3 regions of the Kitasatospora sp. MAP12-44 genome follow, and region 2 is predicted to be linked to each of the others. Evidence: riboswitches for the same ligand, from Rfam matches in the RefSeq annotation. Region 2 holds a riboswitch; each other region holds the start of a gene.

Region 1 (9,636 bases), 7.3 Mb from region 2:
GACGGCCGGACGAACGCGGCCGGGTCCACCGCGAGGCGCTCCATCCGGGTCTTGTCGCCCAGGATGGAGCCGCCGGTGCGGCTGGAGGACGGGTCGACGGCGAGCACCGCGACCCGGTGGCCGCGGCCGGTGAGCAGGGTGCCCAGCGCGTCGATGAAGGTGGACTTGCCCACCCCGGGGACGCCGGTGATGCCGACCCGGACGGCCTTGCCCGAGTGCGGCAGCAGCTGGATCAGCAGCCGCTGGGCGAGCTCCTTGTGGTCCGCCCGGGTGGACTCGACCAGGGTGATCGCCCGCGCGATGTAGGCGCGGGAGCCGCCGAGTACGCCCGTGACGTAAGCGTCGAGGTCGATCGCCTTGGCCATCGGGTCACAACTCGTGGCCGAGCGACGCGGCGAGCGTCTTCAGCAGGTCGTAGGCGGCGTCCGGGATCACCGTGCCGGGCGGGAAGACGGCGGCCGCGCCGGCCTCGTAGAGGGCCTCGAAGTCCTGCGGGGGGATCACCCCGCCGACCACGATGGTGATGTCCTCGCGTCCCGCCGCGGCCAGTTCGGCGCGCAGCGCGGGCACCAGCGTCAGGTGGCCGGCCGCCAGCGAGGAGACGCCGACGATGTGCACGTCGGCCTCCACCGCCTGCATGGCCACCTCGGCGGGGGTCTGGAAGAGCGCGCCCACGTCGACGGTGAAACCGAGGTCGGCGAAGGCGGTGGCGATCACCTTCTGGCCGCGGTCGTGGCCGTCCTGGCCCATCTTGGCCACCAGGATGCGCGGACGGCGGCCCTCGGCCTCCTCAAAGGCCTCGACCAGGTCCCGGGTCTTCTGCACGGCGCTGGACGCTCCCGCCTCGTCGCGATACACACCGGAGATGGTACGGATCTGGCCGGAGTGGCGGCCGTAGACCGCCTCCAGCGCGTCCGAGATCTCGCCGACCGTCGCCTTGGCGCGGGCCGCGTCGACGGCGAGCGCCAGCAGGTTGCCCTCCAGCGTGCCGCCCGGCTGCGCGCCGGCCTCGGCGGAGGCGGTCAGCGCACGCAGCGCCGCCTGGCAGGCCTCCTCGTCACGCTCGGCGCGCAGCCGGCGCAGCTTCTCGATCTGCTGGGTGCGCACCGAGGAGTTGTCGACCGCGCGGACCTCGATCTGCTCGTCGGTGGCGACCCGGTACTTGTTGACGCCGATCACCGGCTGACGGCCGGAGTCGATCCGGGCCTGGGTGCGGGCCGCGGCCTCCTCGATGCGCAGCTTGGGGATGCCCGCGTCGATGGCCTTGGCCATGCCGCCGGCCTCCTCGACCTCCTGGATGTGCTGCCAGGCGCGCGCGGCGAGGTCGTGGGTGAGCTTCTCGACGTACGCGCTGCCGCCCCAGGGGTCGATCACCCGGCAGGTGCCGGACTCCTGCTGGAGCAGCAGCTGGGTGTTGCGGGCGATCCGGGCGGAGAAGTCGGTGGGCAGCGCGAGCGCCTCGTCCAGCGCGTTGGTGTGCAGCGACTGGGTGTGGCCCTGGGTGGCGGCCATCGCCTCCACGCAGGTGCGGGCGACGTTGTTGAAGACGTCCTGGGCGGTCAGCGACCAGCCGGAGGTCTGCGAATGGGTGCGCAGCGAAAGCGACTTGGGGTTCTTCGGCGCGAACTCCTTGACCAGCTTGGCCCAGAGCAGCCGGGCCGCGCGCAACTTGGCGATCTCCATGAAGTAGTTCATGCCGATCGCCCAGAAGAACGAGAGCCGGGGCGCGAAGGTGTCCACGTCCATACCGGCCGCGAGACCGGCCCGCAGGTACTCCACGCCGTCCGCCAGCGTGTAGGCGAGCTCCAGGTCGGCGGTGGCTCCGGCCTCCTGGATGTGGTAGCCGGAGATGGAGATGGAGTTGTAGCGCGGCATCTTCTGCGAGGTGTACGCGAAGATGTCGGAGATGATCCGCATCGAGGGCTGCGGCGGGTAGATGTAGGTGTTGCGGACCATGAACTCCTTGAGGATGTCGTTCTGGATGGTCCCGGCCAACTTCTCGGGCGGCACGCCCTGTTCCTCGGCGGCCACGATGTAGAGGGCCAGCACCGGCAGCACGGCGCCGTTCATGGTCATCGACACCGACATCTTGTCCAGCGGGATGCCGTCGAAGAGCTGGCGCATGTCGTAGATCGAGTCGATGGCCACCCCGGCCATGCCGACGTCGCCGGTGACCCGGGGGTGGTCGCTGTCGTAGCCGCGGTGGGTGGGCAGGTCGAAGGCGACCGAGAGGCCCTTCTGACCGGCCGCCAGGTTGCGGCGGTAGAACGCGTTGGACTCCTCGGCGGTGGAGAAGCCGGCGTACTGGCGGACCGTCCAGGGCTGGTTGACGTACATCGTCGGGTACGGGCCGCGCAGGTACGGCGCGATGCCGGGGTAGGTCGACAGGAAGTCGACGCCGGCCAGGTCCTCGGCGGTGTAGAGCGGCTTGACGGCGATGCCCTCGGGGGTCTCCCAGAGCTGCTCGTCGACGTCCTTGCCGGTGGCCTGCTGCCAGCCCGCCCGCCACTGCTCGGAGCCGGCGGCGCTTTCGGCACCGTCGAGGTCGACCTCGGTGAAGTCGGGGATCATCACAGCGCTCCGATCTCGTCGAGGACCGAGGTGAGGACGGCGACCACGTCGCTGCCCACGAAGACGAACTCGTCCACCCCTGCCCGTTGGTAGGCCTCCCGCTGCTCGCCCGGCCGGCCCGCGAGCAGCACCGTGCGGGCGCCGGCGGCCTTCAGCGCGGCGGCCACCGCCTCGGCCTGCTCGCCGTACAGCCGGTCGCTGGAGCAGAGGCAGGCCACCGTCGCGCCACTGGCCGTGAAGGCCTCGGCGAGTGCCTGGGCGTCGTCCGCCTGGCCGAGCACCGTCTCGATGCCGCCGGCCTGGAAGAAGTTGGCGGCGAAGGAGGAGCGCCCGGCGTGCACGGCGGCCGGGCCGATGGCGGCCAGGAAGAGCCGGGGGCGCTCCCCCGTCCGGGCCAGGCGGGCGTCGGAGCGGGTGCGCAGCGCCTCGAAGGCCTCCGAGCGGCGCACCCGCGGCAGGCCGCCGGCCGGCGGCGCGGGGGCCGGTTCGCGGACCACCGGCAGCTCGGCGAGGTTGGGGAACTCGCTGACGCCGGTGATGGGTTCGCGGCGGTGCGCGAGGTCGGCCGAGCGCTGCGCCCAGGTGTCGGCGATCCGCTCGCCCACCAGGCCCGAGCGCAGTGCAGCCAGCTGGCCGCCGGCCCGCTCGATCTCCTGGAAGAAGGCCCAGGCGGCCTGCGCGAGCTCGTCGGTGAGCTGCTCGACGTACCAGGAGCCGCCGGCCGGGTCGATCACCCGGGCCAGGTGCGACTCCTCGAGGAGGATCGACTGGGTGTTGCGGGCGACCCGCCGGGCGAAGGCGTCCGGCAGGCCGAAGGCGCTGTCGAACGGGAGGACGGTGACCGCCTCCGCGCCGCCCAGGCCCGCCGCCAGGCAGGCGATGGTGGTGCGCAGCATGTTCACCCACGGGTCACGCTCGGTCATCATCACCGAGGAGGTGACCGCGTGCTGGCGCTGCGCCGCCGCGCCGGAGGTGGCGCCGCTGACCTCGGCCACCCGGGCCCAGAGCCGGCGGGCGGCGCGCAGCTTGGCGATGGTGAGGAACTGGTCGGCGGTGGCCGCGTAGCGGAACTCCAGCTGGGCGGCGGCCGCGTCGACCGACAGGCCGGCGGCGGTCAGCTCGCGCAGGTAGGCGACGGCGGTGGCCAGCGAGCAGCCGAGCTCCTGGGCGGTCGACGCGCCGGCGTCGTGGTAGGCGAGCGCGTCCACGGTCAGCGCGCGCACCCCGGGGTGGTCGCGGTGGCAGCGCACGGCCAGCGCGGCCGCGTCGGCGAGGTGGCGGGCGGTGTCGCCGTCCTGGCCGGTACGGGCGAGCAGGCCCAGCGGGTCCGCGCCGAGGTTGCCCGAGGCGGCGTCGGCCGGCACCTGGCGCTCGGCGTAGACGGCGAACAACTGGTCAGCGGCGGCGACGAATTCGGCGCCCGGGTCGAGGACGACGGGGGCCAGGTCGAGATAGACGCCCTGCAGTGCCTGCGGCAGCGCGGCGATCGGCAGGCCGGCCTCGCCGACGGTCAGCCAGAGCGAGGCGACGCCGTTCTCCAGGTCCGCGAGGATCGCCTCGTTGGCGCGCTTGGGGTCCGGCTGCGCGTGCTGCTGGCGCACGTCCCACCCGGCGACCGCCGAGCCCTGCGGCCGGCTGCCGCGCAGATACGGGGCGAAACCGGGGTAGCCGGGATCGCCGGCCGCGTCCTCGGCGGTGTACAGCGGACGGACGCGCAGCCCGTCCTCGACCTCGGTGGCGAGTGCCTCCTCGGCCAGTGCACCTTCGACGTTCTGCGTCAGACCTGACTTGCGCAGAACGCCTTCGACAAGCCGCTGCCATTGCTCACGGGTCGCATCCGGGAACTCGGCGGCCAGGGGGAGCCCTTCGGGCGGGACCGTCATGAGGGAAGGTTAGAGCTGACGGGCCCGTGACAGGAGATCAAACCGGTGTGACCTTTCCCTCTCTGCACTCCAGGAGCCCTGGAGTGCAGAGAGGGACGCGCTGCGGAGCACCCGTTCGGACGCCGGCAGGTGCGGTGACTCGGGTTGACGCCGTGGCAGTGAGCGGCAGGCAGGCAGTCAGCGGCCGACCGCGGCCAACTCCTCGCGCAGCGCCGCCAGCACCTCGGGTCCCGACTCCACGGTCAGGAAGAAGTGGCCGCCGGGGAACATCCGCAGCGAGCTGTCCGCCGTGGTGACGCCGGCCCAGAGCTCCAGGTCCTCCTTCGACATGGAGTCCTCAGTCCCGCCGAACACGGCGACCGGGCAGTCGAGTTGCTCGCCCTCGGTGCGCCTGAAGGTCGCGCAGATCCCGTAGTCCGCCCGCAGGGTGGGCAGCACCATCTCGACCAGCGCGGGAATCGCCAGCACCTCGGGCGGAGTGCCGCCCATCGTCCGCAGCTCCTGGACCAACCGGGCGTCCGACCACTGGGGGCGGTCGTGGCGCGGCTCGAACCGATCGGGCGCCGAGCAGCCGCTGACGACCAGCCGGGCCGGGGTGCGCCGCCCGGCGCGCCGGGCGGCCAGCGCGACGCCGTAGGAGATCATCGCGCCCATGCTGTGCCCGAACAGCACGTACGGCCGGTCAAGGAAGGGCTGGATCGCGGCGTACGCCTGGTCCACCGCCTCCTGGTAGTCGGTCAGGTGCGGCTCGGCGATCCGGGTCTCCCGCCCGGGCAGCTGGACCGCCAGCAGTTCGACGTCCGCGGGGAGGCTCGCCTGCCAGGTCCGGTACATCGTCGGGCCGCCGCCCGCGGGGTGGAAGCAGATCAGCCGCAGCCGGGCGCCGGGCCTGGGCTCCGGGTTGCGGATCCACGGCGTGCTGGCGGGAGCGGCGGCATGGTCGTGCGGGAACATCGGAGCAGCCCTTCATGCGGCGGGCCCCGGCCGGCGACCGGAGCGGGCTCGGGGTCGAGCTGCACAGGAATCTACGCTGCTGGGAGCGGCCGGTGCAGGGTGGGTGGCATCGTGCCCGCCCACCCTGCGCCGGTCGGTCTCAAGCGAGTGCGTCCTGTTCGAGGTCCTCCTCCAGGTGCCAGTGCAGGTCGCGGATGCCCGGCTCCAGCGAGAGCCGGGAGACCACCTGCTCCAGCGCCTGGGCCACATCGCCGCTGATCGCGACGGTGGCCCGGATGCTGGTGGCCTCGTCCGGACCGCGACGGGCCCGCAGGCCGGTCGGCGCCAATCCGGAGGCGGCGAGGGCCTGCAGCAGCAGCGCGCGGATATGCGACTCCGAGCGCCGCTCGCACTCCAGGTGCAGGGTGGCGCGGACGGCCTCGTCGGGGTCGCTGCCGGCCGCGGGGGCCCGGTCGAGCAGGTGGCCGGCCGGGCGCAGCACCAGGTGCACGGCCAGCACGGTGAGCGTGCCCAGCACGGCGAAGCCGAGCTTGCCGGAGGCGGCCAGCACCCCGACGGCGGCCGAGCACCACAGCGTGGCCGCGGTGTTCAGGCCGCGCACGCCGCCGCCGTCGCGCAGGATCACGCCACCGCCGAGGAAGCCGATCCCGGAGACCACATAGGAGGCGACCCGGGTGGGGCTGCTGCTGTCGGCGACGGCCTCGCTGTAGAGGACGAACAGGGTGGCGCCCGTCGCGACCAGCGCGTTGGTGCGCAGGCCCGCCATCCGGGCCCGCCACTGGCGTTCGACGCCGATCAGGGCGCCGCAGCCGACACCGGTGGCGAGCCGGATCAGGAAGTCGAGGGTGGTCAGGGTGTGCATGGGAGATCCCCTCTCATCGATCGACTGCCAGGTCGGTCAGCTGCTGAGCGCGAGGGTGACGAGCTTGAAGATGACCATGATCATGGCGACCAGGAGGTAGCCACGCAGGGCGCTCATGCCGACCTTGCGGGTGGCGGACATGGCGGGCTTGGTGAGGGTCTCCAGCGGGGGCATCCGCCAGCTGTCGCGGCCGGTGCGGTCGATGTCCTCCATGGTGGCGGTGCGCTTGCGGGTGAAGGCGTAGCCGGCGGCCAGGACGCCGACCACGCCGCAGCCGGCCATGATGTCGAGGATCGCGGCGGCGGTGATGTTCGGGAACAGCACGGAGGCGGTCAGGATGATGGAGAGGGTGACCAGGACGCCGACGACGAACGAGGTGAAGGCGTTGATCTTGGGGCCGTTGACCCAGGGGCCCAGCACCTGCTTGTCGTTGCAGAGCAGCAGCAGGAAGACCGAGGCGGAGGGCAGCAGCACACCGGCCAGCACCTGGACGCCCTGGGTGAGCAGGCCGAGCGGCGAGCCGGGGATCAGCACGATCGTGGCGGCGGCGGCGACCAGCGCGGCGTAGACGGCGTAGAAGCCCTTGGCGTTGCCGACGCCGCGGTGCAGCGAGTGCTTGATGCCGAAGACGTCGCCGATGGCGTAGGCGGTGGAGAGCGAGACGGCGAAGGCGCCGATGATCGAGGCGTCCAGCAGGGCGATCGCGAACAGCACGCCGACCAGCTTGCCCGCGTGGGCCTCCAGGCCCTTGGCCACGCCGGCCGCGTCGGTGAAGTGGCTGAAGCCGTCGGTGCCGGCGAAGGCCGCGGCCGAGGCGCCCATCAGGGCGGCCGCGCCGATGACGACGATGGCGATGCCGATCCAGAGGTCGACCTTCTCGTACTTCATGAAGCGCGGGGTGATCCGCTTGTCGATGACGTACGACTGCTGGAAGAAGAGCTGCCAGGGGGCGACGGTGGTGCCGACGATGCCGATGATCAGCAGCATCACGGTGGAGAGGGCTCCGGCGCCGCCGGGCATGTTCGGCACCACGAAGTCGTGGGCCATCTGCGAGGCCTTCGGGTGGACCAGGAAGTAGATCGGGATCAGCAGCAGCGAGCCCGCGCACAGCGCGATGGCGATCCGCTCGAAGCGGCGGAACGAGCCGGTAAAGGCGGAGGCGATGATGATCGCGGCGGCCAGCACCACCGAGGCGACCTTGGGCAGGCCCAGGTATCCGGTGGCCAGCGTGATGCCGATGAACTCGGTGACCAGCGTCAGCGCGTTGAGCAGGAACAGGTCGATGACGCTGAACGCGCCCCAGAACTTGCCGAAGCGCTCCAGGATGAGTCGGGCGTGGCCGACGCCGGTGACCGCGCCCAGGCGCAGCACCATCTCCTGGTTGAGGTAGAGCACGGGGACCAGCAGCAGCAGCGTCCACAGCAGGTGGGTGCCGTAGTTCTGGCCGGCCTGGCCATAGGTGGAGAAGGCGCCGGCGTCGTTGTCGCCGACCATCACGATCAGGCCCGGGCCGACGATGGCCAGCAGGGTCTTGAGCTTGGCGGACAGGCCGCGGCGCTCGCCGTGGTCGTCGAGCTTGATGGTGCCCATCGCGCCCTGGATGTCGCCGATGTGGGCGTCGTCCAGGACCGCGGCGCGCGGGGTGGTCGCGGTGGGGTCGAGCGTGGCGTTGGTCATGGCGGGTCTCTCCCGGGCCCCTCTCGGGGGCGGTGAGGGCACGCAGCAGCAATCCGCCCTGCGAACGCGCGGCCCGGGCTCGCCGCTACGACCAAAGGCCGTACGGTGCTGGGGACTTGGCGTGGTTACGCGCAGAGAAGGTGGTTACCGCGTGCCGGTGGACAGCGAGGACGGGCGGGTGCGGGGCCGTTTATGGCCCGGACTACTGCTGCTACTCGAATCCATGTCACTCGCCTCCTTCCGGTCGGTGCGCCTTCAACGGCGCGATATCGACGCGGCAAGGAGCGACCGGCACGCCGAAAACGGCCGGTACACCCCAACTCGTCAGAGCTTTGGCACTCCACGGCGTGATCCTGCCTTTGAGGCGGGAAGCCACTTGGGATCAACCCTTAGGTCGGGAAGATCTGTCCTGATCCGGAGCGTCTCTCGACGGGTGGGATCAGTGGCCTGTGTCCGTGAAGACGCCTCACCGAACGAGGTGCCTTGCAAAACCTCGACCAGCTTAAACCCTCCCCGCCCATACACTTGCCATATTTACCTATCCTTGACCTTTCTCTTGGGTGGCGCCGACGCCGCCCCCCGAGCCGCCTACGCCTCCCGATGACGCTCGAACAGCAGCTCACGGCCGTCCAGTTCGTCCCACTGCTCGCCGGCATCGACAAAGCCGAAGCCCGCGATCGTGGCCAGCGAGGCGGTGTTGTCGGGACTGATCGAGGCCCGCACCGTGCGCACCCCCGACTCGGCGGCCGCCCAGCGCAGCAGCTCGGCGAGGATCGCGCGGGCATAGCCCCGGCGGCGGTGGTCGGGCGCCACCGAGTAGCCGACCTCCACCATGCCCGCCGGGTCCGGCGGTCCGTGGAACCCGGCGTAGCCCACCACGACGCCGTCCGGCTCGGCCACCGCCGCCCGGGCGACCCAGCGGGCACTGCCCGGGTCACCGGCGATCTGGTCGAGCCTCAGCTGCCAGAGCCAGCGGGCGTCCTCGGTCAGGAAGAAGTCGGTGAGCGTCAGGCCGGCCCGGGCGCTCGCCTGCGCGAGATCGCCGTCCAGCAGCGCGGTCAGGACAGTGGGCGCGAGCTGGACGAGGCGCACGCACTTGGAGTCGCTCTGTTCTGTCACAGGCGGATGGTGCATCCAGCCACGCGGAGCTGTCCACCGGATTTCCGGGGCCACTCAGGCGAGACTCGGACGACGCTCAGACCAGGTCGACCCTGATCAGCCGCACCGCGGCCGCGGCCCGCTCGGCAGCCTCCTCCGCGCTGGCGCCCACCGCCAGGACGTAGCCCTGCCGGTCGTGCGACATCCGCAGCGGCGGGACGTCCTTGCCCACCGCGAGGCCGCTCTCCACCCGCAGCACGCCGGGGCTGCGCTCGGCCTGCGCCAGGCCGTGCACCGCACCGACCGTCCCGGCGCCGACGTCGAAGTACCGGATGGCGGCGCCGCCCTGGGCACCGCGCGGCGGCGGGCCGGCGAGCACGTGGTCGGGGAAGGCCCCGGCGAAGCCGGCCAGCACGGCGGCGAACATGTCCACCCCGGTGACCAGTTCGACCAGTTCGAAGATCCGGTCCCCGCCCGTCCTGGTGTGCGACTCGACGATGACCGGGCCGTCCGCGGTGACGATCACCTCGGTGTGCGAGGGGCCGTAGCGGTGCCCGATCGAGTCCAGGAAGTCGACGGTGGCCTGCTCGG
Region 2 (9,636 bases):
GGACGGGCTTGAGCAGGGCGAGCGGGGGCATCCGCCAGGCCAGTTTCTCGGCCGCGGGCAGCACCGGTCGCGGCGCCGGGACGCCGGAGCGGCGCCGGGCGATCCCCAGCCCGGCGGCCGCCACGGCCAGTGCGACGACGAGGGCGATGGCGAGCCAGACGGTGAGTGCCTTGACATCGATGGTGGGGAAGAGGGTGGTGGTCATCAGGGTGGCGGAGAGCAGAAGCAGGACGGTGATGATCAGCGCGGCGAGGAGGTTGAGCCAGCGGGGGTTGACCCAGGGTCCGAGGACTTCGGCGTCGTTGCAGAGCAGCAGCAGGAAGACGCTGGCCGAGGGGAGAAGGAGTCCGGCCAGTGCCTGGACGGCTTCGGTGATCACGCCCAGCGGTGCGCCGGGGATGAGGACGATGCCGGCGGCCAGCAGCACCATGAGGCTGTAGGAGGCGTAGAACTTCTTGGCCTCGCCGAAGCCGCGGTGCAGCGAGTGGCGCAGGTTGAAGACGTCGCCGAAGGCATAGCTGGTGGCGAGGGTGACGGCGGCGGCGCCGATGATGCTGGCGTCCATCAGGACGATCGCGAACATCACGGCCAGGGCGTGGCTGTGCTGTGCGAGGGCGTGGGCGACGCCGGCGGCGTCGGTGAAGTGGCCCGCGTAGCTCGTGCCGCGTGCGGCGTAGTCGGCGATCATGACCAGGGCGGCGGCGCCGACGACGACCACCAGGGAGCCGATGACGGTGTCGGCGCGCTCGTAGCCGATGAAGCGCGGGGTGATGCGCTTGTCGATGACGTTGGACTGCTGGAAGAACAGTTGCCAGGGCGCGACGGTGGTGCCGACGATGGCGATGATCAGCAGGACGGCGTCGCTGGAGATGCCGCCCTGGATGCCGGGGACGACGAAGTGGTGTGCGGCCTGGCCCCATTGGGGTCCGGACAGCAGGGTGAGGGGGATCAGCAGCAGGCTGACGGCGATGAGGGCGAACATCGCGCGCTCCCAGCGGCGGAAGGAGCCGCTGGCGGTGACGGCGATCAGCAGCAGGGCGGCGGTCGGCACCACCCAGTACTTGGAGGCGCCGAGGTATTCGGCAGCGAGCGAGATGCCGATGAACTCGGTGACGATCGTCAGGAAGTTGAGGACGAAGAGGTCTCCGACGCTGAACCAGCCCCAGAACTTGCCGAACCGTTCGTTGATCAGGCGGGCGTGCCCGACGCCGGTGACCGCTCCGAGGCGGACCACCATCTCCTGGTTGACGATCAGGACGGGGATGAGCAGCAGCAGGACCCAGAGCAGCGAGTAGCCGTAGTTCTGCCCGGCCTGGGCGTAGGTGGCGACGCCGCCGGCGTCGTTGTCGCCGACCATGACGATGATGCCGGGGCCGACGATCGCCAGCAGCGTCAGCAGCCGGGTCTTCAGGCCGGGGCGGTCTTCGGCGTGCCCGACGGAGATGCGGCCGAACGCGCCTTCGATGTCGCCGAGATGGGCTTCGTCCAGCACAGCGCTGGGTCGTGGCGCGGGCTTGGGCTTCGGCGGTGCGGGCGGTGCGGGCGGTGCGGGCGGTGCCGGTGGTGCGGGATTGGGGTTCGGCGGTGCGGGCGGCTGAGGCGGGGGCGTGGCGGGGGCGCTCCGATTGTCCTCCGAGGGATTCTCCGGTGCCGTCATCCGCCGATGTCCGTGACCTGCGCGGGCCCATTGGGAGCGGCCTGGTCGGTGCGGTGGGCGGGGTGCGGGGCGGGTTCGCGGCGGCGCCAGTCCTCGGGGATGACCGTCTCCAGGATGTCGTCGACGGTGATGACGCCCAGGATGCGGTCCTGGTGGTCGACGACGGGGACGGTGAGCAGGTTGTAGTCGGTCATCAGCAGGGCGACGTCCTCGGCATCGGTGTCGGGCAGCACCCGGACCGGTTCGGTGACCATGACCTGCTCAAGGCGGGCGTCCGGATCGGCCTGCAGCAGGGCCACCAGGGTCGCGGTGCCGATCAGCCGGTTACCCTCCGCGACGACGTGCACGCTGGTGAGCGCCTCGGGCTGGAGGGTGCGAGCAGCGCTGACGCGTCCCAGCACCTCGGCGACGGTCGAGCCGGGTGGCGCGGTGAGGATGTCGAGGGCCATCAGCCCGCCGGCGCTGGAGGGGTTGAAGCCCATCAGTGTCATGACCTTGGTGCGCTGGCCGGCGGGCAGCGCGTCGAGCACCGGTTGGCGGCGGTTCTGCGGCAGGTCGTTGATCGCGTCGGCGGCGTCGTCCGCGCGCATCCGCGCCAGGACCGCGGCGATCTGCGCGTCGCTCCGCTCCCGGAGCAGGCGGGTCTGCGAGTCGGGCTCCAACTCCTCGAAGACGTCCGCCTCCAGCTCGGGATCGGCGTGCACGGTCTGCAGGATCTCGCGCGACTCGGTGCGGTTGGCGTCCTCCAGCAGGTCCGCGATGTCGGCCGGCTTGAGCCGGCCCAAGCGCCCGAACGTCCCCCGCACGCGGGCCGACTGGGCATGGCCGATCAGCGGCTCGAAGGACTTCCAGTCCCGCCACTGCGCCTGGGACTCGCCCGCGAAGAAGCCGAACAGCCGGGGCCGGTGCGGGGCGGTGTCCAGGCCGTCGACGACCCACCCGTCCGGGCGCCCGCGCAGTTCGAGGTCGTGGGCCCGTACGAGTTCGACATCGGCGACATCGATGACCCGGTGCCCGAGCACATCCGCGCGCAGCAGCACCTCCCCCTCGCGCCGCTCGAAGGGCCGCAGGTCCACGACCTCGCTGGTCAGTTGGACATGCTCCCCGTCGAAGTCCGCAACCTGCTCGACGGGGAGGAAGACCTCACGCCTACCGACTTCCGAGACGAGGCCGGTGACCACGGGGTAGTCGCGGCCGCGCAGTCGCACGATCACATCGGACAGACGGCCCACCACCTCGCCGGCGCGCCCCACCAGGGGGCGGCGCAGCAGCTGGGACAAAGACACGACACGGTCCACGGTACGAAGCTAGCCCGCCCGCCTCCCCGGCCCGCGAGGCGCACCAGGGCAGGCCCGCCGGATGGCCCGAAGGGCTCAACGCGGACCGGTCAGTGGGATTCGCCGTGGTGGTGGGCGGCGTCGACGAGCACGTGGGCCACGTCGCCCGGCAGCCCGAAATGGTGCTCCAACCACACGGCATCCTGACCGTGGGTGGCGAACACCCACGCGGTCTGCAGGCGGTTCGGGCTCGGCGGGTGCTCCCCGGAGAGCAGCGGAGCCAGCTCCCGCGCGGGGAAGCCCTCCAGGGTCGGCGCGCTGAACCACGCCTCGGTAGTGTCCTGCGCGAGCTGTCGGGGGGCACGCCGGGAATGACTCCGGCGGGTGTAACCGAGTGCTACGAGGATGCCGAGGGCCGCGACCACGGCGCCGATGAGCGCTGCGCCGACCACGGGCCGGTCGTCGGCGGGGGAGAGACCCAGCGCCGCCATGGCCGCGAGAGCGACGATGACGGCGACGATCGCGGCCGTTCCCTCAGCGGAGCTCGGGTGGGGCAGAGCCCTCATGGCGATCCCTCCTCTCCTCCACCGTCCATGGTGGCCCCGATGCCCGTTCAATGCTCTTTTGTCGCGTTTATCGCGGCCTGTCGACGGGCGCTCTCGACCAGGAGGAGGACCACGTCGGTGGGCAGGTCGAGGTGCCGGGCGATCCACCTGCTGTCGTAGCCCTGCCGGACGAAGACCCACGCGGTGTAGAGCGCGTTGAGGCTGGGCGCGTGCGGTTCGAGCACCAGCGGGTGGACGGCCTCGGTGGGGAAGTCCTCCAGGGTGCGGGCGGTGAACCACGGTCCGTCCGTCGTCTGGTCGGCGGGCGCCGCCGTACGTCGGGGGCTTTGCAGCCGCCGCCAGACCACGCCGGCCACCACGAGGACCGCTGCGGTGGCACCGATCAGGGCACCACCGATCGCGGGCCGCTCCTGCATCGGAACCGCGCTCAGGACGACGATCTCCAGCACGCTCACCGTGAGTACGGTGAGCACCGCCGAACCCTCGCGGGTCCGCAGCCGGGGGAGTGCCCTCAAGTGGACCATGACTGGACGATTCCTTTCCTTCCCGTTCCTCTTCCCGTCGGCCCGGCTACCGGGTGGCTGCGGCGCTGACGGCCTTGGGGTTGTTAGCTGCTGGTCGTGGAGTGGGCATAAGTGCGCTTGAGTGTGCGGGAGTTCTCTCGGGAGTCCCATTCCTAGTGTCCAATTCAGTGATGTTTGAAGTGGTTTGACGGTTTGTCGGTGATTGTGCGCATGCTCGGACTGCCCGGTGGATGAGGGAGGTGGTCGGCCCGACCGGGGTGACGGTGCGTGACCGCCTGAAGGGGCTTACGGCGGAGGATGAGAAGGTCCTGCGGTTGGTCGGCGGGCATCTCGGTTCGCTGGCCTCGCGCGATCTGACCGCCCGGTGCGCGGACGGCCTGGGGCACTGCGCCGACAGCTGGGCGGTCCGCAAGCGGGATTTGACCCCCGATTCGTCGTCGCGGTGGGCCGGGTCGATCACGAAGGCGACCCACGACCAGTGGGCGCTGTCGCGCCGGGGGCAGGCCGCACACCTGGACAGCTTGGACACTGGTATCCGCACGCTGCGCCACCGGCTGTCCCTGCCGATCGGGGAGAAGGGCACCAAGCGCGCCCCGGGCGGCTACCGGTCCAAGCATGAGTGGTTCGTCAAGTCCCGCCGCCTGCACGCCCTGGAGGAGCGCCGCGCCGCCGTGGGTGCGGATCGGGAGGCCGGGCGGGTGCGGGTGGTGCGCGGGGGCCGCAAGCTGCTGAACACCCGGCACCACCTCGCCGCCGCCAACCTCACCGAGCCGCAGTGGCGGGCGCGCTGGCAGGCGGCGCGCTGGTTCCTGTCCGCCGACGGGGAGTCGGGCAAGCGGTGGGGGAACGAGACGATCCGCGTCACCCCCGACGGCGCGGTGAGCATCAAGCTGCCCGCACCCCTCGCCGGCCTGGCCAACGCCGGGCACGGCCGGTACGTCCTGACGGCGAGGGTCGCCTTCGCGCACCGGGGCGAGGAATGGCGCGACCGCATCGAGCACAACCGGGCGGTGGCGTACCGCATCCACCTGGACGTTTCCCGTGAGCGGTGGTATCTCGACGCGGCCTGGACCCGGCCGGTCGTCCGCACCGTCCCGCTGGCCACCGCCCGCGCCGCTGGCATGGTCGCCGTGGACACGAACGCCGACCACTTCGCGGCCTGGCACCTGAACCGCGACGGCAACCCCGTCGGCGACCCCCACCGCTTCCCCTACGACCTGTCCGGGTCGGCCTCTCATCGCGACGCCCAGATCCGCCACGCCATCACCCGCCTCCTCCACTGGGCCAAGCGCTGCGGCGTCGACGCCATCGGCTTGGAGAACCTCGACTTCGGCGACGAGAAGACCCGCGAGAAGCACGGCCGCAAGAAGCGCTTTCGCCAGCTCATCTCCGGCATCCCCACCGGGAGGCTCAAGGCACGCCTCGTGTCCATGGCTGCCGAGATGGACCTGTCCATCGTCGCCGCGGACCCGGCTTATACCTCCCAATGGGGTGCGCAGCACTGGCAGAAGCCCATGGCCGCCCCGCACCGCAAGACCACCCGACACGATGCCGCGAGCATCGCGATCGGCAGGCGCGCCCTCGGACACCCTCCCCCAGCCTTCGGCCGGGGGTGCCCCCTTCGGCGACGGACGCAACCGCCCCGTGCACACCAGAGCGATGTGCACGGGCATCGGAGCGTCCAGGTCGAACCAGGTGCCCGGGGGCGTGAGGAAACCCGCCACCCAGCCACGGACCGTGCACACGATGCACCCGCCCGAGCAGGGACAACGAGAACGCGGGCGACCAGTCGGGCATCCACCACCGTTCGGGATGCACGCAGTGACCAGCAGTGGGCCAACGACCCACTCCTGCCTACTTAATTGGAACGGTAGTACAGGGTCATCTCTGCCTCCGTACGGGTGCGTGGGTTCGGGGGGCGTTCAGTTGCTGCCGTGCCAGCCGGCTTCGATGCGGTGGCTGCCGTCGGGGCCGGTGACGGTGCGCCAGTGGGCGTGCAGCTGAACCGCCTTGCGGGCAGGGGCGGTTGTGCGCTCGGGAGCGGGGGTGTCGAGGAGGCGGAGGATGCTGTGGTCGAGGGGGTTGTCGCTGATCCTGCGCGGGAAGGCGGTCAGGAAGGCGCGCAGGCCGCCCCGGGCATGGGTGGCGGGGAACGGGCTGCGGGACTGGAACGCGGCGAAAACGGACATGGGAACGTCACCTCCGGGGAGCGGCGTGCGGTTGGGGTGCGCGGGAGGGTCAGGGCGCGGGTTCGAGGAACTCCAGCAGGTTGCCGACCGGGTCCTGGCTGTAGAAGCGGCGGCTCGGAGGGAGGGAGTCGTCCCAGACGACCGGGGCTCCGTGTGCGGCGACGCGTTCGGCGAGGGTGTCGATGCCGCTGACGCGCAGTCCCGGGTGGGCTTTGGTGGTAGGGCGGAAGTGGTCCTCGATGCCGAGGAAGAGCTGGACGCGGCCGTCGTCGGCGGCGAACCAACAGCCACCGCGGCTGGAGAGTTGGGGCGGCTTGGGGATTTCGGTCATGCCGAGTGCGCCGGTGTAGAAGGCACGCAGCGCGTCCTCGCTGCCGGGGGGCGCGGTGAGCTGGACGTGATCGAGTGAGACGAGCACGGGAGTGTCGCCTTTCGGGTCGAAGGGCTGGTGGGCCAGGCCTGCGGTGGTGGTTGCGGCTCAGAGACTCAGCGGCGCGGGGGCATGGTGCCCGGGCCGTCCGGGCCTGAGCTCTCGGCCTGCTTGGCGATGCCGGCGGTGGCTGACGCGGGCAGGTCGAGATGCTGGGCAAGCCACTCGGGGCGGTGGCCCTGGAGGGCCAGCAGGTAGGCGGCGTGCACCCGGGCGTCGTAGGCGACGTCGGGTGAGGTGGTGGCTGCGAAGTCGCGGGCGTCCATGAGGTAGAGCCGGGAGATCCCGTCGTGCAGGGTCAGGCGGAGGCAGCCGCGGGCCGTGGGCGCGGGTGCTCGGTCGGCTTGCGACGCTGCCGGCGTCGGCTGTGCGGTGGTGTGCCGCGCGGGGAGTGCGTCTCTACGGCGGATCGTCCGCAGCAGCCGGGAGAGGCCCAAGCCGGTGTTGGTGGTCTCGCGCGTCGTGGTGCGCGGCCGCCGAGCGGTCTGGTTGAACGTCAGGCTGGTGATGGTGAACCCCCTGGAGTGCCAAGGCTGTTGCCACGGCTGTTGGGAGGCACGCGCAGCGTTCGGACGCCCCGGTCGACTCGGTTGGGACCGTCCGAGTCGAGGTGGGGCGAACCGCGGGCATGGCGCAGAGGCCGACCGTGTGGGAACGGGTCAGCGCGTGCCGGAGTGAAGCGAGGACAAGCGGACGGGGGGCCGTTTGTGGCCCGGACTACTGCAACTCGAATCCATGTCTCTCGCCTCCTTCCGGCCGGGACGCACAGCGGTGCGCCGAATCGACACGGCAAGGAGCGGACCGGCCCGAATGGCCGGCTCACCCCAACTCGTCAGAGCTTTGGCACGTCACGGCGTGATCCCTGCTGCCTCAGCGAGCGGGAAGCCACTTGGGATCAACCCTTAGGTCGGGAAGATCTGTCCTGATCCGGAGCGTCTCTCGACGGGTGGGATCAGTGGCCTGTGTCCATGACGACGCCTCACCGAACGAGGTGCCTTCTTAAAACCCACATCGACTATAGACCGCCGATCGGGTTGCGCAACCCCCGCGCAGGTCGATCCTGACACTTCTCTGACAGTCGGGTGCCCTTCCGGGCGCCGCGGATTCCGGCCTGGTCAGAAGCCTGATCGTGTCAGTTGCCCAGGCCTCGCAGCTGCGAAAAGAAGGTGAAAGGGCGGACTTGACAGGCAGTCAACGAGGAGGGCCATACTGTGCGACGTGACACCTCGTTCGGTGAGGCGTCTGCACGGATACAGGCCACTGACCCGACGACGTCGAGAGACGCCCAGGGTCAGGACAGGTCTCCTCGGATTAAGGGGTGACCCCAAGTGGCTTCCCGCTCGCGCAAGTTGCGGGCGGGATCACGCCGTGCAGTGTCGAAACTCTTACGTGAGGGGTGTCCGCCAAGAGCAGCCCGTGGCCGAGCCTGGTCCTGTGCTGCCCGGGGGCCCCGGCTGCCCGCCGGGGGTCGGTCCGGCCTGCTCGCACGTCCTTCACCTTCACCCGTAGCCGTCCCGGACCCGCTCCGCGGACGCCGCGGGTGCGGATGCGGGTGCGGGTGCGGTTCACGCTGCGCTCAAGGCTGCTGCCACCACCTGCCCCGGCCCCGACCCTTCGACGTGCCCGAGTACGGGCGTGTCTTCAGCCTGCCTGCAGGCATTTCGCAGGAGGAGATTCGACATGGCCTTCAACAGCACCCGTTCCGCCCCAGGGCACGGCCCCGATGACCCGGTGGCCGGCGCCCCGGCCACCTCGGCGGTGATGGACAGCGCGCACGTCGGCGACATCGTCGGCGCGCTGGGCACGATCAAGGCCACGCCCGGTTGATCTTCGAGCGCTTCGGCAGGTTCTGGGGCGCCTTCTCCGTCGGTGACCTGTTCCTGGTCAACTCCCTCACCATCGTCACCGAGTTCATCGGCGTCGCACTCGCACTCAACTACTTCGGCATCCCCAAGTACGTCTCGGTGCCACTGGCTGCGGTCCTGCTCTTCGCCGTCGTGGCCGGTGGGTCCTTCCGCCGCTGGGAGCGCTTCCTGTTCGCGCTGATCGCGCTGAACATCGTCATGCTCCCGATGGCCCTGATGTCGCACCCCAAGGTGGGCGAGACCGCGGCCGGTTTCGTCCCGCAGTTCCCCGGCGGCCTCAACTCCACGCTCCTGCTGATCATCGTCGCCATCGTCGGCACCACCGTCGCGCCCTGGCAGCTGTTCTTCCAGCAGTCCAACGTGGTCGACAAGCGCATCACCCCGCGCTGGATCCGCTACGAGCGCGCCGACCTGTGGATCGGCATCGCCGTCGTCATGATCGGCGGCGTCGCGATCATGGCCACCTCCGCGTTCGTCTTCAAGAACACCGACCTGTTCGGCCAGTTCGCCGACGCGGGAGCCGTCGCCGACGGCCTCAAGACCCACGGCAGCCACGCGCTGGGCTCGCTCTTCGCGATCGTCCTGCTCGACGCCGCGCTCGTCGGCGCCAACGCCGTCAGCCTCGCCACCACCTATACCCTCGGCGACACCCTCAAGAAGCGCCACTCCCTGCACTGGAAGCCTTCCGAAGCCCCGATCTTCTACGTCGGCTAGCCCATCCTGATCGGCATCTCGGCCACCATCATGCTCGTCTCCGACGCGCACCTGCAGGGCCTGATCACCCAGGGCGTCCAGGCGCTGGCCGGCGTCCTTCTCCCCTCCGCCACCGTCTTCCTGGTCCTGCTCTGCAACGACCGTGCGGTGCTGGGGCCTTGGGTCAACACCGTCAAGCAGAACATCGTCGCCGGCGTCATCGTCTGGGTGCTGGTCCTGCTCTCGCTGGCTCTGACCGCCGCGACCGTCTTCCCCGGCCTGACCACCGCCCAGCTGGAGACCGGCTTCGCCGTCGGCGCCGGCATCGGGCTGCTCGGCGGCACGTGCGTCGCCCTGCGCTCCCGCAGCTCCGCCAACGCGGCAGCCGAGGCGGCGTTCGCCGCAGTCGACCTGACCGATATCGACCTGACCAAT
Region 3 (9,636 bases), 4.0 Mb from region 2:
ACCTGCGTCCGGGCGGCACCCCGCACGCCCCGCAGCCCCGGCTGGCCGACCTGCCCCAACTGATCGACGAGAGCGGGCTCGCGGCCCGCGCCGAGCTGCACCCCGGCGACCGGACCTGGCCGGAGGCCGTCCAGCGGGCGGCCTACCGCACGGTGCAGGAGGCGCTGACCAACATCAGCAAGCACGCTCCCGGCTCAACGGTCCGGGTCCGGGTGACCGCCCGCGGCAGCCGACTGCTGGTGGACGTGCACAACGGGCCCGCGCCCGCCCGCTCGGCCGGCTACCCCGCGCCGCTGCCTGGCGGCGGGCACGGGCTGGTCGGCCTGCGCGAGCGGGCGCAGCTGCTCGGCGGTTCGCTCACCGCGGGCCCGACCTCGGACCGCGGCTTCGCGGTGCACACCGAGCTGCCCGCGGAGTAGCGCGGCTAGCTCCAGTGGTACTCGCTGACCGCGCCGCCGTTCACGGTGAGCCGGCCGGCCTCGGTGACCGGGTCGCGCCAGACGATGTACTCGCCGGCCGGCAGCGGGCTGATCACCGCGCAGTACACCGTGCGGTCGCCCAGGTGGCGCGGGCGGACGGCGGCGTGAGTGCGCCGCACGCCCGGGTCGAGCGGGCCCACCTCGATCTCCAGGCCGTCCTGCGCCGGACCGGTGTGGATGATCACGGCGCCCAGGTCGCCGCCGATCTCCAGGATCACGCTGCCCTGGTGGGAGGGCGGCGGCAGTGGTGCGTGTTCGTGGGTGTGCACGGGGGCTCCGATCAGGACGGGGTCACGGGCGGGTTGTGGTAGCCGTCGTAGGGCACGCCGAGGTAGGGGAAGGTGTTCAGGTAGGGGTTCTTGACGTCCGCCGGGGTCAGCCCGTCGGTGATCGCGCTAGCGGCGGCGTCCGGGGTGAAGGACGGGTCGACCAGCGGCAGGGTCAGCCCGGCGATGGCCCGCAGCTCCACGGTGACCACGTCGTCGAAGACCCGGCGGCCGTTCGGGAAGCCGGCCGGGTCGCCCGCCACCAGGCCCAGGATGTTGGGGTTGGCGGCCGGCGGAACCGCGACGTTGAGCCGCAGCATGTCGGCCTGGGTGCTGCCGGTGAAGTTCTGGAAGCCGGGCACCACGTTGGCCGGGATGCCGGTCAGCAGGATGGCCAGCAGGTCGGCGCGGTCCTTGGTGTAGGCCGCCAGGTTCGGGAAGACGCCGGGGTAGAGCACCGGGAGCAGCCTGGCCAGCTCGGGCTGGGCCACGTACTGCGCGAAGTTCTTGTCGTCGGCCGGCGGTTGGTGGTTCCACTGGTCCTTGCGGGCCATCGGCACCAGGACCTCGTTGAAGAGCGGGTTGCCCAGCCGGGAGACCTGGACGAACGGGCCGGACTCAACGCCCCGGCCCTGCTGGTCGCGGACCTTGGCCTGCTTGCGGCCGGCGGAGGTCCAGACCCCGATGACGGCGCGCGGGTCGGACACGTCGGTGGGCTTGCAGTGGTCGCGGGTCAGCTCGGTGATCGGGACCTGCAGCGAGATGCTGTGCACATTCAGGTCGGCCGTGGTGTTGACGCCCGGCATGTTCGGGAGCACCGCGTTCAGGTGCGCGGCCTGGAAGGGGCGCAGCGTGGCCAGGTCGAAGATCGAGCCGAGGTCCACGTAGAAGCCCTCGGCGCGCTGCCCGGCGAAAACCTTGCGGCCGCCGTCCAGGCTGTGCACGGCCATCGCGGCCAGCGAGGGGTAGTCGGGGGTGGAGAGCGGGCCGATGTTGCACGGCGGGCAGGCCAACCGGCGGCCCAGCACGGTCTCCCGGCCGCCGGCCTCGACCTTGGTCACCGTGTAGAACTGCTTGCGGTTCCAGTTGGGGGAGTCCAGCGAGGTGATCGCACCGGTGTTGTAGAGGAAGGTGTTGTCGTTGTCGAGCTCCACCTCGAAGCGGAACTGGTAGGTGATGTCCGCTCGGCCGTCGCCGTCGTTGTCGACGTGGATCTCGTAGAGCACGTCGTCGCCGAACTCGTAGAAGTTCGGGCCGCCCGCTGCTCCTTGCAGCGGGATGTAGTTGGCGATCAGCGTGACGGTGTCGCTGGCGTCCGGGCTGACGAACGCGTACACGTCGGTGCTGTCCGCCACCGGGTCCTTGGAGATCTCGGGAGCTTCGCGGTGGGACGACATGCTGGCCTCACAGGGGAGTTGGGGTCGGGGTGGTGCCGGGGGACCCGGCCGGCTCCACTGCGGCGCCGACCGGGGGAGGGCGGATCAGCCCAGGGTGCGCAGCAGCGCGGCGGCCAACTCGCGGTCCTGGACGCGGTGGTGCCGGTCACCGTGGAAGATGTCCAGCTCACCGGTCCGGGCGTCGCGCAGGTGCACCACGGTCGGCTGGTCGCGGTCGATGGCCATCGGGTGGTCGGCCGCCGGCTCGGCCTCGGCGCCGCCGCTGTCGAGGCCGCAGAGCACGCCGGCCGTGAGACCGACCGCACCGACCACGGTGGCGTTCCTGATCAGAGCGCGGCGGGACATCGCCGACTCGGCGGCGGTTTCGGGCACAGGGGTATCCAGGGACATGGGTCGTTCCTCCGACTCGGTGAACTGGGCAGGCCCCGAGCCTCGGCGCTCGGTCCTACGAGCGGGACGGGCACAGATCGGGTACGTACACGAACGGCCGTCCGGTGACAGAGGGTCGGCAGCCACGCTGAAGTGAAACGACGTCAGTTCGACCGGTCAAGCCGGCTTGGCCCAAGCGGGGCCGACAACCACTCACCCGGCCCAGCGAAACCCCGCCCGGCTACGCCATCCGCCTGGCGCGGGACCACCCGCAGCCGCCGCTCACAGCCGCCCTGACATATCGACTCAGCCGACCGGGTGACTAGCGGGTGGCGCAACCATCCATGGCGCGTTCGAGCGCGAAGAGTAAGCATGGGATCACATTCGGCTATATCCAGACGAGTGTGATCTCGCGTGCCCCTGTTCGATCCCGCAAGGAATGATCCCGCAAGGAATGGAGAAGACCATGAAGGACTTCCGCAGGGCCCTCGTACTGACCTGCGCGGCCGGTGCACTCGTCCTGGGCGGCGCCGGCGCGGCCAGCGCCGACGCGACCGCCAACGGTGCGGCGATCGGCTCGCCCGGCATTCTGTCGGGCAACGTGATCCAGATCCCGATCCACATCCCGATCAACATCTGCGGCAACAGCATCAACCTGGTGGGCATCGCCAACCCGGCGTTCGGGAACACCTGCGTCAACAGCTGACCCGCATCGCCGCGGCCGCTCCCGCCCCCACCGGGGCGGGAGCGGCCGCCGTCGTTGATCAGCCTCTCCCGCGTCCACCGGCCAGCCGCGGATCCCCAACCGGTGGCCACTGCGCCGGCGTCGGCAGCGCCAGCCGCAGCCCATCGGGCTCGGCCCCGCGCAGCGCCAGCGAGGACGCCAGCTGCTCGGGGAAGTCGCGCAGGCCGAGCAGGGCGGCCACCAGCAGCGCGGTGCTGCGGTGCCACTGGGCGGAGCGCTGCAGCATGCCGTGCCCGGCCCCGGTCACCTCGATCGCGGCCACCGCGGCGCCGGCCGCCCGGGCCCGGGCGGCGAACGCGCGGGTCAGGGCCGGGTCGGTCACCTTGTCGCGGTCGCCGTGCAGCGCCACCAGGCTGCGGCCGGCCAGCTGCTCGCACGGGTCCTCGGGCGGACACCACGGCGCGAGCGCGACGAGCCCGCTCACGCTGGGGTGGCCGGCCGCCCGCAGAGCGGCCCGGCCACCCATCGAGTGCCCGACCAGCACCACCGGAACCGGACCGAAGTCCGCCGCCACCGCGTCCAGCGCCGCCAGCACGTCCTGCGCGGCGTGCGCCCGCTCACCGTTCCAGCCCCGGTAGCGGTAGCGCACCAGGCCCACCGCGACCGCGCCGCCGGCCGTCTCCCGCTCCAGCGAGCGGACGAACCCGCGCATCCGCACCACCGCCAGGTGCCAGGGCCGGGCCGGCGCGGTGCTCTCCACCTGCCCGCCGTGCAGCACCAGCACCACCGCCCGCGGCTCGCCCGGCCGTACCCGCCACGCCACCGCGCCCGTCATCGCCGACCACTCCGTTCGTCCGTCGCGGACCCCTGCGGGCCCGCTGCGCCGAAGGGTACGCCGTCCGATCGCGTCCGATCGGGATGAAGAAATCTTCAAGTGACGACTGCTAGTCAACAGATCTGACGCAGATGGACAGGAGAGTCGATCAATACCGGTCAACAGACCGGCAGACACCGGCCATCTCCCTACCCTCGTGTCATCGATCCGATCAGCCAGGAGGTCCACATGTCCGGCATCGAGAACGCCCTCAAGGACGCCATGACCATCCAGGGCGCCCTGGGGGTCGCGCTGGTGGACGTCGGCAGCGGGATGGCCCTGGGCACGCTGGGACACGCGGCCGACCTGGACCTCGCGCTCGCCGCCGCCGGGAGCACCGACGTGGTCCGCGCCACCCTGCGCGCCGTCGAGCTGCAGGGCCGGGCGGGGGAGGCGATGGAGGACATCCTCAGCACCCTCACCCACCAGTACCACCTGGTCCGGCCGCTCACCAGCGCCGGCAGCCAGAACCTCTTCCTCTACCTGGTGCTGGACCGCGCCCGGGCCAACCTCGCGCTGGCCAGGCACCAGGTCCATCGGATCGAGAGCGAGCTGATGGTCTGAGGCCGCGGCAGGGCGAACCGACCGGCAGTTGAAGAATTCTTCAACTCCGGAGATGCTGGAGCGGTGACCGGAATGTTCGACGAAGAGCTGCGCACCCAGCTGGCCCAGGCCCGAGCCAGCCTGGCGAAGGCGCGCGCCGACGGCGACCTGGACGGCGTCCAGGCCTACGAGGGCCGAATCGCCGGACTGCTGCGGACCGCCGCCAAGAACGGCATCGCCCTCCCGCACACCCCCGAAGAGGAACGCGGAGAGGACTGACCCGTGCCCGTCCCGCCCTACCAGGCCAAGGCGGAGTTCTTCCGCACGCTCGGCCACCCCGTCCGGATCCGCGTGCTCGAACTGCTCCAGGACGGACCGCGACCGGTGCGCGAGCTGCTCACCGAGATAGACGTCGAGGCCTCCAGCCTCTCCCAGCAGCTCGCTGTGCTGCGCCGCACCCAGCTGGTGAGCGCGACCCGGGACGGCAACACCGTGGTGTACGCGCTGAGCACCCCCGACGTCGCCGAGCTGCTGCGCGCCGCGCGGCGGATCCTCACCGACCTGATCACCGATCAGGGACCGTTGCCGGACCAGCTGAACAGGACCGCCGCCCGATGAGCGATGCCCAGCCCGCCGCCAACCCGCAGGCGACCAAGGACGAGAAGAGCAAGCGCAAGGCGATGCTGGTGCGCGCGTTGATCTACATCGCCGCAACGCACGTCTGGGCGGCATTCCTGATCCTGCTCTTCACTCTCGGCAAGCACTGACCCCCCCTCAAAGTAAAGATTCCATAAATACGTAGAACCCGATCTGACACAGGGTCTACGCTTAGTGAGGTTTCAAGAGGGCACCTCGTTCGGTGAGGCGTCTTCACGGACACAGGCCACTGATCCCACCCGTCGAGAGACGCTCCGGATCAGGACAGATCTTCCCGACCTAAGGGTTGATCCCAAGTGGCTTCCCGCCCCAGAGGGGGGATCACGCCGTGGAGTGCCAAAGCTCTGACGAGTTGGGGTGTACCGGTCCTGCGGACCGGTCCGCTCCTTGCCGTGTCGATATCGCGCACTCGATGCGCACCGACCGGGAGGAGGCGAGAGACATGGATGCGAGTTGCAGTAGTCCGGGCCATAAACGGCCCCCCGCCCGCCTGTCCTCGCTTTTCTCCGGCACGCGGTAACCACCTCCCCTGCGCGCATTCCTGACGCGTCATCCATTCCCGCACGGCCGATCGCCGTGACGGGTCGCCATGCCGCGCGCCCGTAGGGCTGATAGCTGCCGCGTGCCCCCCGACCGCCCTGACCGGGCACCTGGGAGGCACGTCATGACCGACACGACCCTGACCACCAGCGCGCCGACGCGCGCCGCCGTTCTCGACGACGCGCACGTGGGTGACATCCGCGGTGCGCTGGGCAGCATCCGGCTGGACGACACCGCGCCGCGCACCGGACTGTCCGCGAAGCTGAAGACCCTGCTGGCGATCATGGGCCCGGGCCTGATCGTGATGGTCGGCGACAACGACGCCGGCGCCTTCGCCACCTACGGCCAGGCCGGCCAGAACTACGGCACCCACCTGCTGTGGACCCTGCTGCTGCTGGTCCCCGTCCTCTACGTCAACCAGGAGATGGTGCTGCGCCTGGGCGCGGTCACCGGGGTCGGCCACGCCCGGCTCATCCTGGAGCGCTTCGGCAAGTTCTGGGGCGCCTTCTCGGTCATCGACCTCTTCCTGCTCAACGCCCTCACCCTGGTCACCGAGTTCATCGGCATCACGCTGGCCGCCGGCTACCTGGGCCTGCCCAAGACCGCCGCCGTCGTGCTGGCCGCCGCGATCATCATCGCCTCCGCCTTCACCGGCTCCTTCCAGCGCTTCGAGCGGATCGCCATCGCACTCTGCGCGGGCTCGCTGCTGCTGATCCCCATCTACTTCCTGGTCCACCCGAAGACCTCGCAGATGGCCCACGACTTCGTGGTGCCGAACATGCCCGGCGGCACCGGCTCGCTGGCCACCGTGATGCTGCTGATCATCGGCATCGTCGGCACCACCGTCGCCCCCTGGCAGCTCTTCTTCCAGCAGTCGTACGTCATCGACAAGCGGATCACCCCGCGCTTCATGAAGTACGAGAAGGCCGACCTGTGGATCGGCATCCTGATCGTGGTGATCGGCGCGGCCGCCCTGATGGGTGCCTCGGCCACCGCCTTCGCCGGCACCGCCGCCCAGGGCAACTTCACCGACGCCGCCGGAGTCGCCCACGGCATCGCCGCCCACGCCGGCAAGGTCGCCGGCGTGCTGTTCGCGATCGCTCTGCTGGACGCCTCGATCATCGGCGCCTTCGCCGTCTCGCTCTCCACCGCCTACGCCATCGGCGACGTCTTCGGCATCAAGCACTCGCTGCACCGCGGCGTCGCCGGCGCCAAGGGCTTCTACGCCGTCTACGCCGCGCTGGTCGTCCTGGCCGCCACCGTCGTCCTGATCCCCGGTTCGCCGCTGGGCCTGCTCACCGAGGGCGTCCAGACCCTGGCCGGCGTCCTGCTGCCGTCCGCCTCGGTCTTCCTGCTGCTGCTCTGCAATGACAAGCAGGTCCTCGGCCCGTGGGTCAACGGCCCCAAGACCAACGCCTTCACCTCGGCCGTCGTCGGCGTCCTGGTCACCCTCTCGGTGATCCTGACCGCCTCCGTCCTCTTCCCCCACATCACCGCCGCGACGATCCTGCAGATCATGGCCGGCTGCGGCGTCGCCGGGGTGCTGGCCACCGGCTACTCCTTCACCCGCAAGCGCACCGCCACCAACGAGGACCCCATCGATCGCACCGGCCGCGACGAGTGGCGGATGCCCCCGCTGGAGACCCTCACCAGGACCACCGTCTCCACCGGCTACAAGATCGGCATGGGCGCCCTGCGCGGCTACCTGTTCGTCGCGATGATCCTCGTCGTCATCAAGATCATCACCCTCGCCCTCAACGGCTGAGCATCGAACACAGAAGGCCGGTCGGACCGAGAGCATCGGTCCGACCGGCCTTGCGCCCGCTTCGGCGGGAGCGCGATCCCAGTGGGAACGCAAAAGGAACGGGCCCCATCCTCGCGACCTGAGTCACTTGGATGGAGCCCGTTCCGCACTGTGCGCGAGGGGGGAGTTGAACCCCCACGCCCTTTCGGGCACTGGAACCTGAATCCAGCGCGTCTGCCTATTCCGCCACCCGCGCATGGGTGATGTCGTAGATGCTAACCGATCGTCCGGATGATTTCGAATCGGTTTGGACCCGCTTCTCGATCTTCCGTCCGGCTTCGGCTCCCTCTCGGTCGCCCCTTCCGACATGAGAAACATTAGCACGCTCCACGGGGAACCTACGAATCCCTTCCCCCAGCCGACCTGCACAGCTCTCCGGGGGCCGCCACTCGAACGACTCGGCGCCGGGGCGGCCCAGGGGTGAGGGCCCCGCCCAAGGGGTACTCCTTGGCCACCGGGCGCACCCGTACGAAGGGGTGTGCGCAAGCCCACCCCCGGGCTCGGCCCGGCCGGGGAACCGTACAGATGGCCCGCGCGTGGATACGATCAGTACGGAAGTACCGCAATCAAGCCCGAGCAGTACCTCGAGATCCCTTGGAAGGGGGTGCCCCGTGGGAGTCCTGAAGAAGTTCGAGCAGCGACTCGAGGGTCTCGTGAACGGCACCTTCGCCAAGGTGTTCAAGTCCGAGGTCCAACCCGTGGAGATCGCCGGAGCGCTGCAGCGCGAGTGCGACAACAACGCCACGATCTGGAACCGCGACCGCACCGTGGTGCCCAACGACTTCATCGTCGAGCTCAGCCCGCACGACTACGAGCGGCTCAGCCCGTACGCGGGCCAGCTCGGCCAGGAGCTGTCGGGCATGGTCCTGGAGTACGCGGAGGCCCAGCGCTACGGCTTCCTCGGCCCGCTCCAGGTCAACCTCGAACGCGCTGACGACCTGGACACCGGCCTGTACCGGGTGCGCAGCCGCACGCTGGCCACCGAGACCCCCGAGCCCCCGGCCCAGCCGCCGCAGGAGCGCCAGCCGCAGGCCGGCTACGGCCGCGGCCCGGTCACCGAGGCACCCGGCGCACCGTGGCAGCAGGGCGGCTCACCGACGTACGCGGGGGCGGCCCCGCCGGTCCCGAGCACGCCCCCCGCGATGCCGCCGATGCCCCCCGCCGGCAACGTCCGCCCGTTCCCCGGCTCCGGCACGGGCGCCAACACGCGCCGCTGGATCGAGGTCAACGGCACCCGCCACCAGATCACCGGCACCGCCTGCGTGCTGGGCCGCTCCACCGAGGCCGATGTCCGGATCGACGACCCCGGCGTCTCCCGCAAGCACGCCGAAATCCGTCCCGGCACCCCCGCGATGGTGCTCGACCTCGGGTCCACCAACGGCATCGTGGTGGACGGACAGCACACCCAGCGCGCTACGCTCCGCGACGGCTCGCGGATCGTCGTGGGCAGCACGACGATCATCTACCGACAGGTCGAAGGGTAGGGCGGGGTACCGGTGTCAGAACTGACTCTGACAGTCATGCGGCTGGGTTTCCTGGCGGTGCTGTGGCTGTTCGTCATCGTTGCGGTGCAGGTGATCCGCAGCGACATGTTCGGCGCCAAGGGCACCGCCAAGGGGGGCGGTCGGCGCGCGGCCGGCGCCGCGAGCACCGCGGCCGCGGGCACCCCGGCGCCGCGTCAGCCGCAGCAGGCGCCCGCGCCCCGTGACGCCACCCAGCAGCTGGGTCGCGGCCGCCGTGGCGCGCCGACCCAGCTGGTCGTGGTCGAAGGTTCACTGACCGGCACGACCGTGGCGTTGCAGGGCCAGACCATCACGCTCGGGCGCGCGCACGACTCCACCATCGTGCTCGACGACGACTACGCGTCGTCGCGTCATGCCAGGATCTACCCGGATCAGGCTGGGCAGTGGACCGTGGAGGATCTAGGCTCCACCAACGGCACCTATCTGGACCGGCAGCGGCTGACCGTGCCGACACCGCTCCAGCCGGGCATGCCGATCCGTATCGGCAGGACCGTCATCG

The links. Region 2 has a riboswitch for magnesium ahead of P3T34_RS03210 (hypothetical protein). Riboswitches for the same ligand answer to the same signal wherever they lie in the genome.
Region 1: it holds a riboswitch for magnesium, as region 2 does, so the genes downstream of both, P3T34_RS35395 (divalent metal cation transporter) here and P3T34_RS03210 (hypothetical protein) in region 2, are expected to answer to the same signal.
Region 3: it holds a riboswitch for magnesium, as region 2 does, so the genes downstream of both, P3T34_RS21030 (divalent metal cation transporter) here and P3T34_RS03210 (hypothetical protein) in region 2, are expected to answer to the same signal.

Annotation. Positions count from the first base shown of each region.
Region 1 is NZ_JARZAE010000004.1:7,762,174-7,771,809, reverse strand. It holds gene meaB (methylmalonyl Co-A mutase-associated GTPase MeaB) at 1-365, opposite strand, end outside; gene scpA (methylmalonyl-CoA mutase) at 370-2,571, opposite strand; gene mutA (methylmalonyl-CoA mutase small subunit) at 2,571-4,454, opposite strand; gene P3T34_RS35405 (alpha/beta fold hydrolase) at 4,632-5,408, opposite strand; gene P3T34_RS35400 (MgtC/SapB family protein) at 5,548-6,270, opposite strand; gene P3T34_RS35395 (divalent metal cation transporter) at 6,307-7,947, opposite strand; M-box (ykoK) riboswitch at 8,256-8,432, opposite strand; gene P3T34_RS35390 (GNAT family N-acetyltransferase) at 8,536-9,066, opposite strand; gene P3T34_RS35385 (ATP-grasp domain-containing protein) at 9,143-9,636, opposite strand, start outside.
Region 2 is NZ_JARZAE010000004.1:460,493-470,128, reverse strand. It holds gene P3T34_RS03245 (Nramp family divalent metal transporter) at 1-1,492, opposite strand, end outside; gene P3T34_RS03240 (CBS domain-containing protein) at 1,654-2,943, opposite strand; gene P3T34_RS03235 (hypothetical protein) at 3,045-3,500, opposite strand; gene P3T34_RS03230 (hypothetical protein) at 3,548-4,024, opposite strand; gene P3T34_RS03225 (transposase) at 4,255-5,886, shown strand; gene P3T34_RS03220 (hypothetical protein) at 5,947-6,213, opposite strand; gene P3T34_RS03215 (VOC family protein) at 6,263-6,631, opposite strand; gene P3T34_RS03210 (hypothetical protein) at 6,700-7,080, opposite strand; M-box (ykoK) riboswitch at 7,460-7,641, opposite strand; M-box (ykoK) riboswitch at 7,862-8,046, shown strand; gene P3T34_RS03205 (hypothetical protein) at 8,324-8,470, shown strand; gene P3T34_RS03200 (divalent metal cation transporter) at 8,467-9,222, shown strand; gene P3T34_RS03195 (hypothetical protein) at 9,253-9,636, shown strand, end outside.
Region 3 is NZ_JARZAE010000004.1:4,502,733-4,512,368, reverse strand. It holds gene P3T34_RS21080 (histidine kinase) at 1-419, shown strand, start outside; gene P3T34_RS21075 (hypothetical protein) at 425-748, opposite strand; gene P3T34_RS21070 (DUF4331 domain-containing protein) at 760-2,142, opposite strand; gene P3T34_RS21065 (hypothetical protein) at 2,227-2,532, opposite strand; gene P3T34_RS21060 (chaplin) at 2,966-3,217, shown strand; gene P3T34_RS21055 (alpha/beta fold hydrolase) at 3,276-4,031, opposite strand; gene P3T34_RS21050 (hypothetical protein) at 4,260-4,634, shown strand; gene P3T34_RS21045 (hypothetical protein) at 4,698-4,892, shown strand; gene P3T34_RS21040 (metalloregulator ArsR/SmtB family transcription factor) at 4,896-5,231, shown strand; gene P3T34_RS21035 (DUF6126 family protein) at 5,228-5,380, shown strand; M-box (ykoK) riboswitch at 5,458-5,634, shown strand; gene P3T34_RS21030 (divalent metal cation transporter) at 5,935-7,575, shown strand; tRNA gene P3T34_RS21025 (tRNA-Leu) at 7,727-7,810, opposite strand; gene P3T34_RS21020 (DUF3662 and FHA domain-containing protein) at 8,226-9,098, shown strand; gene P3T34_RS21015 (FHA domain-containing protein) at 9,111-9,636, shown strand, end outside.